2 regions of the Companilactobacillus sp. y65-5 genome follow, and region 1 is predicted to be linked to the other one. Evidence: riboswitches for the same ligand, from Rfam matches in the RefSeq annotation. Region 1 holds a riboswitch; the other holds the start of a gene.
The links. A riboswitch is a leader RNA that binds a small molecule or an ion and turns the genes downstream of it on or off. The one in region 1 is predicted to bind tetrahydrofolate.
Positions count from the first base shown of each region.

Region 2: it holds a riboswitch for tetrahydrofolate, as region 1 does, so the genes downstream of both, AC27FM_RS12250 (folate family ECF transporter S component) here and AC27FM_RS03170 (folate family ECF transporter S component) in region 1, are expected to answer to the same signal.

Region 1 covers NZ_BAAJOA010000001.1:611,100-615,795, reverse strand. The annotation lists gene hutH (histidine ammonia-lyase) at 1-1,251, shown strand, start outside; gene AC27FM_RS03175 (YitT family protein) at 1,360-2,238, shown strand; THF riboswitch at 2,255-2,355, shown strand; gene AC27FM_RS03170 (folate family ECF transporter S component) at 2,395-2,919, shown strand; gene AC27FM_RS03165 (bifunctional folylpolyglutamate synthase/dihydrofolate synthase) at 2,949-4,256, shown strand; gene AC27FM_RS03160 (ACT domain-containing protein) at 4,556-4,696, opposite strand, start outside.
Region 2 covers NZ_BAAJOA010000009.1:76,242-80,937, reverse strand. The annotation lists gene tsaD (tRNA (adenosine(37)-N6)-threonylcarbamoyltransferase complex transferase subunit TsaD) at 1-855, opposite strand, end outside; gene rimI (ribosomal protein S18-alanine N-acetyltransferase) at 889-1,326, opposite strand; gene tsaB (tRNA (adenosine(37)-N6)-threonylcarbamoyltransferase complex dimerization subunit type 1 TsaB) at 1,409-2,131, opposite strand; gene AC27FM_RS12250 (folate family ECF transporter S component) at 2,245-2,769, opposite strand; THF riboswitch at 2,839-2,935, opposite strand; gene AC27FM_RS12245 (acyl-[acyl-carrier-protein] thioesterase) at 3,021-3,758, opposite strand; gene rsmI (16S rRNA (cytidine(1402)-2'-O)-methyltransferase) at 3,763-4,632, opposite strand; gene AC27FM_RS12235 (initiation control protein YabA) at 4,650-4,696, opposite strand, start outside.

The sequences.
Region 1 (4,696 bases):
CGTGCAGTCATGTTGATCCGTGTTAATTCACTTGTCAAAGGATTCTCAGGAATTCGCTTGAGCACCGTTAAATCATTGATGGATATGTTGAACGCGGGCGTACATCCATTCATTCCTGAAAAGGGCTCACTCGGTGCATCTGGAGACTTGGCTCCATTAGCTCACATGGTTCTCCCACTTCTAGGATTAGGTAAAGCATATTATCAAGGTGAATTACTACCTGGTAAAGAAGCAATGGAAAAAGCTGGATTAGAACCAATTCAATTGAGTGCTAAAGAAGGACTAGCTTTGATCAACGGAACAACAGTTTTGACAGCCGTTGGCGCTTTAGCAACATATGATTCAATCGAATTGCTCAAACTATCAGATATCGCTGGAGCCTTGTCACTTGAAGTTCACTCAGGAATCTCAAGTCCATTTGAAGAAGATCTCCATACGATTCGCCCACAAAGTGGACAGTTGGCAACTGCACGTAATATCCGCAGATTGATCGATGGCTCAGACTACACAACTGAAGCAACACAAGACCGTGTTCAAGATGCATACACATTGAGATGTATTCCTCAGATTCACGGAGCAAGTAAAGATTCGATCGCTTATGTCAAAGAAAAAGTTGAAATCGAAATCAACTCAGTAACTGACAATCCAATCGTTACTCGTGAAGGTAAAGTTATTTCAGGTGGTAACTTCCACGGTGAACCAATGGCACAACCATTCGACTTCTTAGGAATTGCTGCTTCAGAAATCGGAAACGTCTCAGAACGTCGTGTCGAACGTCTGGTTAATACACAACTAAGCAAGATGCCTTCATTCTTAGTTAAACATCCGGGACTCAACTCAGGATTCATGATCACACAATATGCATGTGCTTCATTGGCATCAGAAAACAAGATCTTGGCACATCCAGCCAGTGTTGATTCAATTCCTTCATGTGAAAACCAAGAAGACTTCGTAAGTATGGGTACGACTGCTGCACGTACAGCCGCAGAAATCATTGGTAATTCCAGAAGAATCGTTGCTACAGAAATCATGGCAGCTTGCCAAGCACTAGACATCAAGTCACGTCAACATGGACTTGGAAAAGGTACACAACCTGCCTATGAAGAATTCCGTAAATCAGTAAACTTCATTGAAAACGATAAGGATATTGAAATTTACGACGAACTAAACAAAGCAACAGAAGTACTTGAAAATGGTAATTTATTGGACGCTGTTGAAAAAACAGTGGACTTAGATATTCAATTTAAATAATTAGCATATGAGCAAGTAAAAAGTGTTGAATGACTTAGACCGCTGCGAACCTTTTTGCTTGTTCTTTGTGGTATCAAAAGTTATTTAGAAGGGATGCAAATTTAAAACATGTCGAATAATAAGCGAGAGAAGTTTTGGCAAGATGTTGTTACCAAACTGACGATTGCTATGATATACGCTGTCTTATATTCCATGGCTTTGAATTTCTTCTGGCAACCAGGACATATTTATTCTGGTGGACTAACTGGTATAGCGCAGATATTATCAACTCTTGCAGAAAGAGCTGATAACATAAATATTCCGATTTCGGTTATTTATTACTTATTAAACGTACCAATGTTCATTCTGGCGTGGTTCAAGATCAATCGTAAGTTTGTAGTATTTACTATCATTGCAGTCACATTTGCTTCATTTGCAATTCAAATAATGCCTAATATGACTTTGATCGATGATCCAATCATTTGTGCAATATTTGGTGGATTGATCAACGGATATTCGATGGGATTAGCACTTAAACATGGGATTTCCACAGGTGGTATGGATGCTCTTATCATCACTTTACGACAGACGACTGGATTAAGTGTTGGAGCAATTTCAATGGCATTTAATGGTGTTATCGTTTTGACGGCTGGGTATTTGTTCGGTTGGCCCTATGCTTTTTATAGTTTAGTTTCGATCTTTGTAAGTGGGAAAGTCACTGACTTGGTTTATGTAAAACATCAAAAGGTTCAAGTGATGATTATTACACGGCGCCCAGATGTCGTGATCCCTGCTTTGCAGAAGGAATTAAAACGTGGTATCACTGCAATTCCACAAGCATACGGAGCATATGACTTTAATACTCAATCGGTTTTGATCACAGTGATTACCGTCTATGAGATGGAAATCTTAGCTGAGATCATGAAAGAAGTAGATCCAAAGGCTTTTGTAAGTGTATCGCAAGATATCAAGATTCTCGGAACCTTCGAGGAATTAGATATCGTCTAAAAAAAATATCAAATAGGACAGAGTAGTTAGTAGAGCGTTAAGTGTCGAAGAGACGGAATGTGCTTTTCGGACGAAAAATGACAATCCATTTGCGGTTCTACTAACGCATTCGCTGCATAAGGATTTATGTGGCAGCTCTAAAGGGAGATGCTAGGAATGGGAAAGAGAAGTAACGCACAATTTATCGCAACAATGGGACTATTGATTGCATTGATGATAGTATTATCACAAGTTTTTGGTTTTGAAACACAATTGCTCAAGATAACTTTTGATTTCATACCACAAGTGGTTATGGCAAGTTTGTTTGGTCCAATTTGGACTGGCGTGGGCTCAGTTATCGCTGACTTGATCGGTAGTACCGTCCTTGGTAAAGGGGCATTCTTTATTGGATTCACTTTGAACGCCTTTATCACAGGTGTTTTATACGGATATTTCTTCTACAAGAAACCAATCAATTTCAAAAATGCCTTCTTATGCGTGTTGTTGAACACATTGATTATCAGCTTATTCTTAACACCACTATGGTTGTCGATCATGTATAAGATTCCTTTCACAGATGGAAGACTGTGGATGATTCGGATCGTTAAATCATCGATCATGTTGCCAATTCAAACAATAATGATTGTTTTCTTCGGTAACGTAATTCCATTTAAATCATTATCGAAGAGATTTGCTGCATAATAATAGTTTCATAGCAAGGGGTGCTTATTATGATTAGAACTGGTGAGGAAGCGGTAGCTTGGATTCACACGAGAAGAAAGTTTGGTTCTAGACCGGGATTGGATAGGATCAATGCGCTATTAGGGATGTTAGATAATCCAGAAAATGATGTTAAGAGCATTCACATTGCAGGGACGAACGGTAAGGGATCGACTGTGATGTATCTATGTTGCTTGCTGGAAGAATTAGATTTGACAGTGGGAACATTTACTTCACCTTATATCGAGACTTTTTACGAACGTATCTCGATCAATGGTCATCCAATTCCAGAAGAGGATTTTGTAGAATTGGTAAATGTGTTCATGCCGTTGATCGAACGATTAGATGCTGATGATCATTTACAAGGAATTACTGAATTTGAGATCTTAACCGGAATGGCATTTTATTATTTCAAGGATCGAGTGGATATTGCCATAATCGAAACCGGAATCGGTGGCAAGATGGACAGCACTAATGTTGTTCATCCCATGCTCGCTGCCATCACGACGGTAGGGCTTGACCATGTTGATATTCTAGGTGACACTTTGGAAGCCATTGCCCTACAAAAATCTGGCATCATCAAAGAACGTATTCCAATCGTAACAGGAGAAATCCCTGAAAATGCCTTGGCGGTCATCCGTGACCAAGCGGTTCAAATGAAAGCACCTTTCTATGGTGAAAACAAAGATTTCTTGGTTGATTATTTAGGTTTCGATAAAAATCGTCACGAACGATTCAATTTTAGAAATCATCAATTCTACCTCAAAGACTTGCGTGTGCCACTAAAGGGCAGACATCAGACCGAAAATGCTGGAGTAGCATTAGAATTGTTCTCGTTGTATTGTCAACATGAGAGTATTCGTGTGGATGAAAACAGGGTTCGAAAGGGTTTGAAAAAAGTTCGGTGGCCAGCACGGATGGAAACAGTTAGTGAAGAACCATTGATCATCATGGACGGAGCACATAATCCACATGCAATGCGTCGCTTGACTGACAATATGGTCAGTGAATATGCGAATAAGAATATTCACGTGCTCTTCTCTGCCATCACGACGAAGAATATCGATGAGATGTTGAATATGTTAGTGGATGTTCCAAATATCAAGATCACGATCACTACATTTGACTTCCCAAGTTCTTTGAACTTAGAAGATTACTTGAGTTTGAAAAATATTAACGAAATAACTTTGATTGATGATTGGCACAAAGGATTGGAAAATATCAAGTCAGATATGTCTTCAAACGACGTGTTATTCATCACGGGGTCGTTGTACTTCATTTCTCAAGTACGAGATGAGATGAAACAAGCTATACATTGAAAAAAATAAAAAGGAGAATCCAGCGGATTCTCCTTTTTGTATATTAAATCTCCATATGATATTCACTAATTCGTCACATTTTTTCGGTATATTGAAGTTAACAATTATTCTAATTAAACGGAGGACGATACATGAATTTCTTAGCTATTCCTTTGACTTTTGTCATTGGTTTGTCATTCTTATTGTCAGCTAGCCATATCAAAAGCAAATACGTATCAAAATTCTTTTATTGTATTGGGACCTTTGGCGTCATAATGGCGATGTACATTGCGTGGCCTAAATAGCTGTACTGAATGAGGCTATTCAACTGATATTAGTTGAACATTACTGATAAAATCAAATTGCTTCAATTTATCAAGCAGGTCATCTAGGGTGCCTGTCAGGTGACTGATATCTATTGAAATAACTACACTAGCAATGTTGTGGATAGGGATGTTTTG
Region 2 (4,696 bases), on a different contig from region 1:
AAGATTGCGTTTTTTAATTTCATTTTTCAAACGTTCTCGTAGACCTTGATTAGCGGCGACTCCTCCAGCAACGACTAGTTGTTTAACCGGATGTTGTTTGAGTGCTCTAAAGGTTTTGTTACTCAAGATATCCAAAACTGCACCTTGAAAACTTGCAGCTAAATCATTCTTATTCAATTCTTCGTGCACTTGGTCGGCATGATGTACTCGATTAATGAAAGAACTCTTCAAACCACTGAAACTAAAGTCTAAATTATCTTCTTGAACCATCGCACGCGGAAAATCGAAAATGTCTTGACCGATTGCGGCCATTTGATCAACTTGCTTACCCGCAGGATAGTTGATACCTAAGATGCGGCCAATCTTATCATAGGCTTCGCCGACAGCATCATCTCGTGTATCGCCTAATGTCGTGAATTCGCCCGGAGCTGTGACTAAAACTAATTCTGTATGCCCACCTGAAACTAACAGTGACATGAATGGGTATTGTAGGTCCGTAACGAAATTTGCGGAATAAATATGTCCTGCCAAATGGTTTACTTTGATCAATGGTAAATCATGTGCGAAAGCAACTGTCTTGGCAGCCATAATACCTATCAACAATGACCCGACCAGTCCCGGTCCATATGTGACCGCAACGGCATCGATATCGTCATACGTTACTGCAGCCTCTTCCATAGCCAATTCAATACAACGGGTGATTTCTTCCACATGATGACGACTAGCAACTTCAGGTACTACTCCTCCAAATCGTTGATGACTCTTAATTTGTGTAGCAATTATATTCGACAGTATTTCTTTGCCATTCTTGATCACAGCCACACTTGTTTCATCACAGCTACTCTCAAATGACATTATCAATGTATCTTTTTTCAAAATTTCTTCCACCTATAAATCCACCACCATCTCCAGTGCATCGTGGTGATTTCTAAAATAATACTTCTCATGAATTGTTCTGGTTTTGAAACCAAATGCTCGATAAAGGCTGATCGCGGAATCATTCTCAATGTCTGCCTCAAGTGAAAGAGTTAAAAATCCATATTTGCGACAATAATCAAAGACTTGATTCAAAAACAAATGACCAATTCCTAAATGTTGTAAGTCTGGCATGACGGCAACATTTGTTATATGAGCTTCGTTTTTATTCTTGAAGGACACTCCAATAAATGCCACACAAGTTTCATCTTCTACCAGTGACAAATAAAGTGCATTTTTATTTCTCAGCTCCATATCAACAATATCAGTTGGCCAAGGAACTGGTGTGGAATAAACTTTCTCTTGAATATTCATAAAATCACCAGTATCACTCGGTTTTGATTTTCTCAAAATGAAACTTCTGCTATCTATATTAACCGACTGTTGTTCAAAGGGATACTTTACTACATGTCCTGTTGGCCAAATTGTTTCTTTAAACTTCCTCAACATAGGAAATATTTCCGTCGTCCTTATGACCTTTTTCATACCAATCATACTCCGCCTGTGTTAGGCGCAAGTACGTCGGTACGAAACTATCGATATCCTTTATTGGTTCCATTGATTCAGCCAACTTAGCTAATTTCACAGCATCGGGAAGACTATCTTCTTCCAATATGATCTGGGCATGTGAATATTTTTCTCTAATCAGATCGGTTAATCTGGGAGTAGCATTAATAAATTCTAGTTTATCCTCATCGTATTTTTGTAAGAGTTCTAATAACTTAGTCATCGTAATGTGTTGATCCTCAACTATATTAGTTATTTTCCCCTGTTCATTCGAATAAACACCAGCGTAGGCATTGTCATTTCTTGCATCCATCAATGGGACACACAGTTTACCAGCATCCCCGTTAGCAGCTAATAATTGCAGACTAGACACTCCTACCAGAGGTTTGCCTAATGTAAAGGCTAACGTCTTAGCCACTGTCACAGCTATTCTAACTCCCGTATAGGACCCCGGTCCATCAGCAACAGCTATACGATCGATGTCGTCCACTGAAATATGAGCTTCATCCAATGAGCGCTCAATATCAGGTAACAGAGTAATACTGTGAGTTTTATTTTCAGTAGATTCAATGTGTGCAATCGCCTTGCCATCATCCACAACAGCAACACTTAGTGATTTATTCGATGTATCAAAAGCTAAAATTTTCATATGATCCCCTCGTTCTTAATAAAAATATTTTACCACACAATTTGACTACATAAGTAATCTGATAGGGCGCCTATAAATATGATTTGTATTTTTTAAAATAAAAAAATCGACCACTAACGGCCGATTCTGTTAAATCTAGAATTACTGATCCACTTAAGAATCAAATATAACAATCCTGTCTGATAAACTAAACTAAATAATTCCTTAAAGATTCTTGGAACCAAAACTGCCCAATATGGCATGTTTGTTATCATTTGGACCCATAAAGTATTCAATCCAGTATTAACTATCACTGTAACTAATAATACAGCAATGAAAGTTCTCAGGATAGTTACTTTATGATTGTAAAGTACGAATCCATAGATAAGGCCAGCAACTAGTGCTGAAAGTGTGAAGCCCCAGAAAAAGCCTGTGGATGCTTGCATTAACACATTGCTGATAATATCTGCGATCACATTAGCTATGGCAGCCTTGTACGGCCCAAAGTAATATCCCATTAGTCCTACTGCAATGAAACCAAATCCGACCTTCAAAGTATTACTACCGATCGATAGCTTACTCAAGACCATATCCATTGCAATTAGTAAAGCCATCCACGTCATCTCGTGGACACTGATAATACGACTCTTCGTATTCATTCTCGACATCTCCTTGTAGGAGCTGCCACAGCATATAACTAGAGGCTAACGAATTAACTAACTATATAAAGTGGCGAATGCGGAATCAAAATCGCAAGCTAGTGCTCTTCGTCTGATGTTCACATTCCGTTCCATCAGCACTTTACGCTTTGAATCCTACCCCATAAATAATTTTACCTAAACATAGTACCACAACTAGTAGTCTATACCTATATCTTTTGCTTATAACATTAGTTATATAAATCTGATAATTATTTCTCTTCCCAAGTGATCTGTGCCAAGGCATTTAATTCGCCGTCGTTTTTGATCCAGTGAGTAGTAACTAAATTTTCATTATCAATGTTCGCATATATCTCAGGCTTATTGTGAATGTTCAATTCTTTTTCGTACTTGATATCCATGCTCTTAGCGCGATGTTTTTCAACGAAATCAATTCCTAAGGAATCTACCATCCAGTCAAAGTAATAAGAATTATTAACGTGACGGTTTACATCAATATTGTAATATCCAATATGTTGTTCTTTTTTGATATCGTAATCTTTTGGTTCGCGCAGGCGGGCAAATCGTTTGATCTTCGTGATTTCCTCAGCACCGAACACGTCTGTCAATTTTTCAGCCGCACTGACCATCTTACGTTCCTTTACATCGATAATAACGAAGGCACTAGTCAGATCAACCATCCGATTGCCATCTAAATCATCGATCCAAAAGTCTCGATAGAAGAAGTATTTGTTATAACTAGTAGCTCGTGTACTGACTTTTAATTTCTCACCTAGTGTTGGCATTTTCTTAATATCCATATGATACTGAACGACGACCCATCCCAGTCCACGTTGTACCATTTCTGAACTATCAGAATCTGACTCATGTAATTGCTTCTCGGATATTAACAACATGGCATCTATCAACGATGACAAACGCATATCTCCGGTTAAATTTGCAAAATAAAAAGGAAACTCGATTTCTTGTGAATAAATTTGTTCTGCCACTATATCATTCCTTTCCGATTCCGTGGTATAGATTATAAACGATCTGCTTACGTATGTCGTTTTGATTAGCTATTTCTTTGATGGCTTTATTAGGTTTTTCACCTGATTGAATCAATAGATCGATTGCATTGATGATTTCTGAATCCGTCATATCTTCAGATTCTTCAATTACTTTACCAGATATTATCAGTACGTACTCACCCTTTGGTTCATTCTCCTGATAATATTCGATAACTTGGTCAATCGTTCCCCGTAAGAAGGCTTCGTGAATCTTGGTCAATTCGCGCGCCAAGGTGATTTTTCGGCTTCCACCAAAGTATTGTTTTAAGTCTTCAATAGTCTTCACTACACGGTAAGGCGATTCATATACAATCGATGTTTCTTCCCTTTGTGACAAGTTTTCTAAAGCAGATGTTCGTTCTTTACCTTTACGAGGTAAAAAGCCATAAAAGTAAAAGGGTTGCGGTTCAATTCCTGACGCAATCAGGGCGGTCGTTGAAGCACTGGCCCCTGGTAATGGAACGACCGAGATTTCGGATTCGATCGCAGCCTTGACTAATTCCTTACCTGGGTCACTGATTGAAGGCGTGCCGGCATCACTTACTTGTGCGATATTTAAGCCCGAATTCATCTTCTCAACTAATTCTGGGATTCTTTGAGCCGTGTTGTGCTCGTGGAAACTGATCAAATCTGTTGTGATCTCAAAATGATTCAACAAATATTTAGTATTCCTAGTATCTTCAGCCGCAATTAAATCGGCATCCTGCAAAGTTTTGACAGCTCGAAAGGTCATGTCATCTAGATTACCGATCGGCGTTGGCACCAAAAAAAGGCAGCCCTTCGAATTATTAACAAAACTCCTTTGTTCATTCATTCAAAATGCTCCCTTGTTTATTTTTTATTTGGTTTACTATGATTTCCATAAATCACTCCGAGAC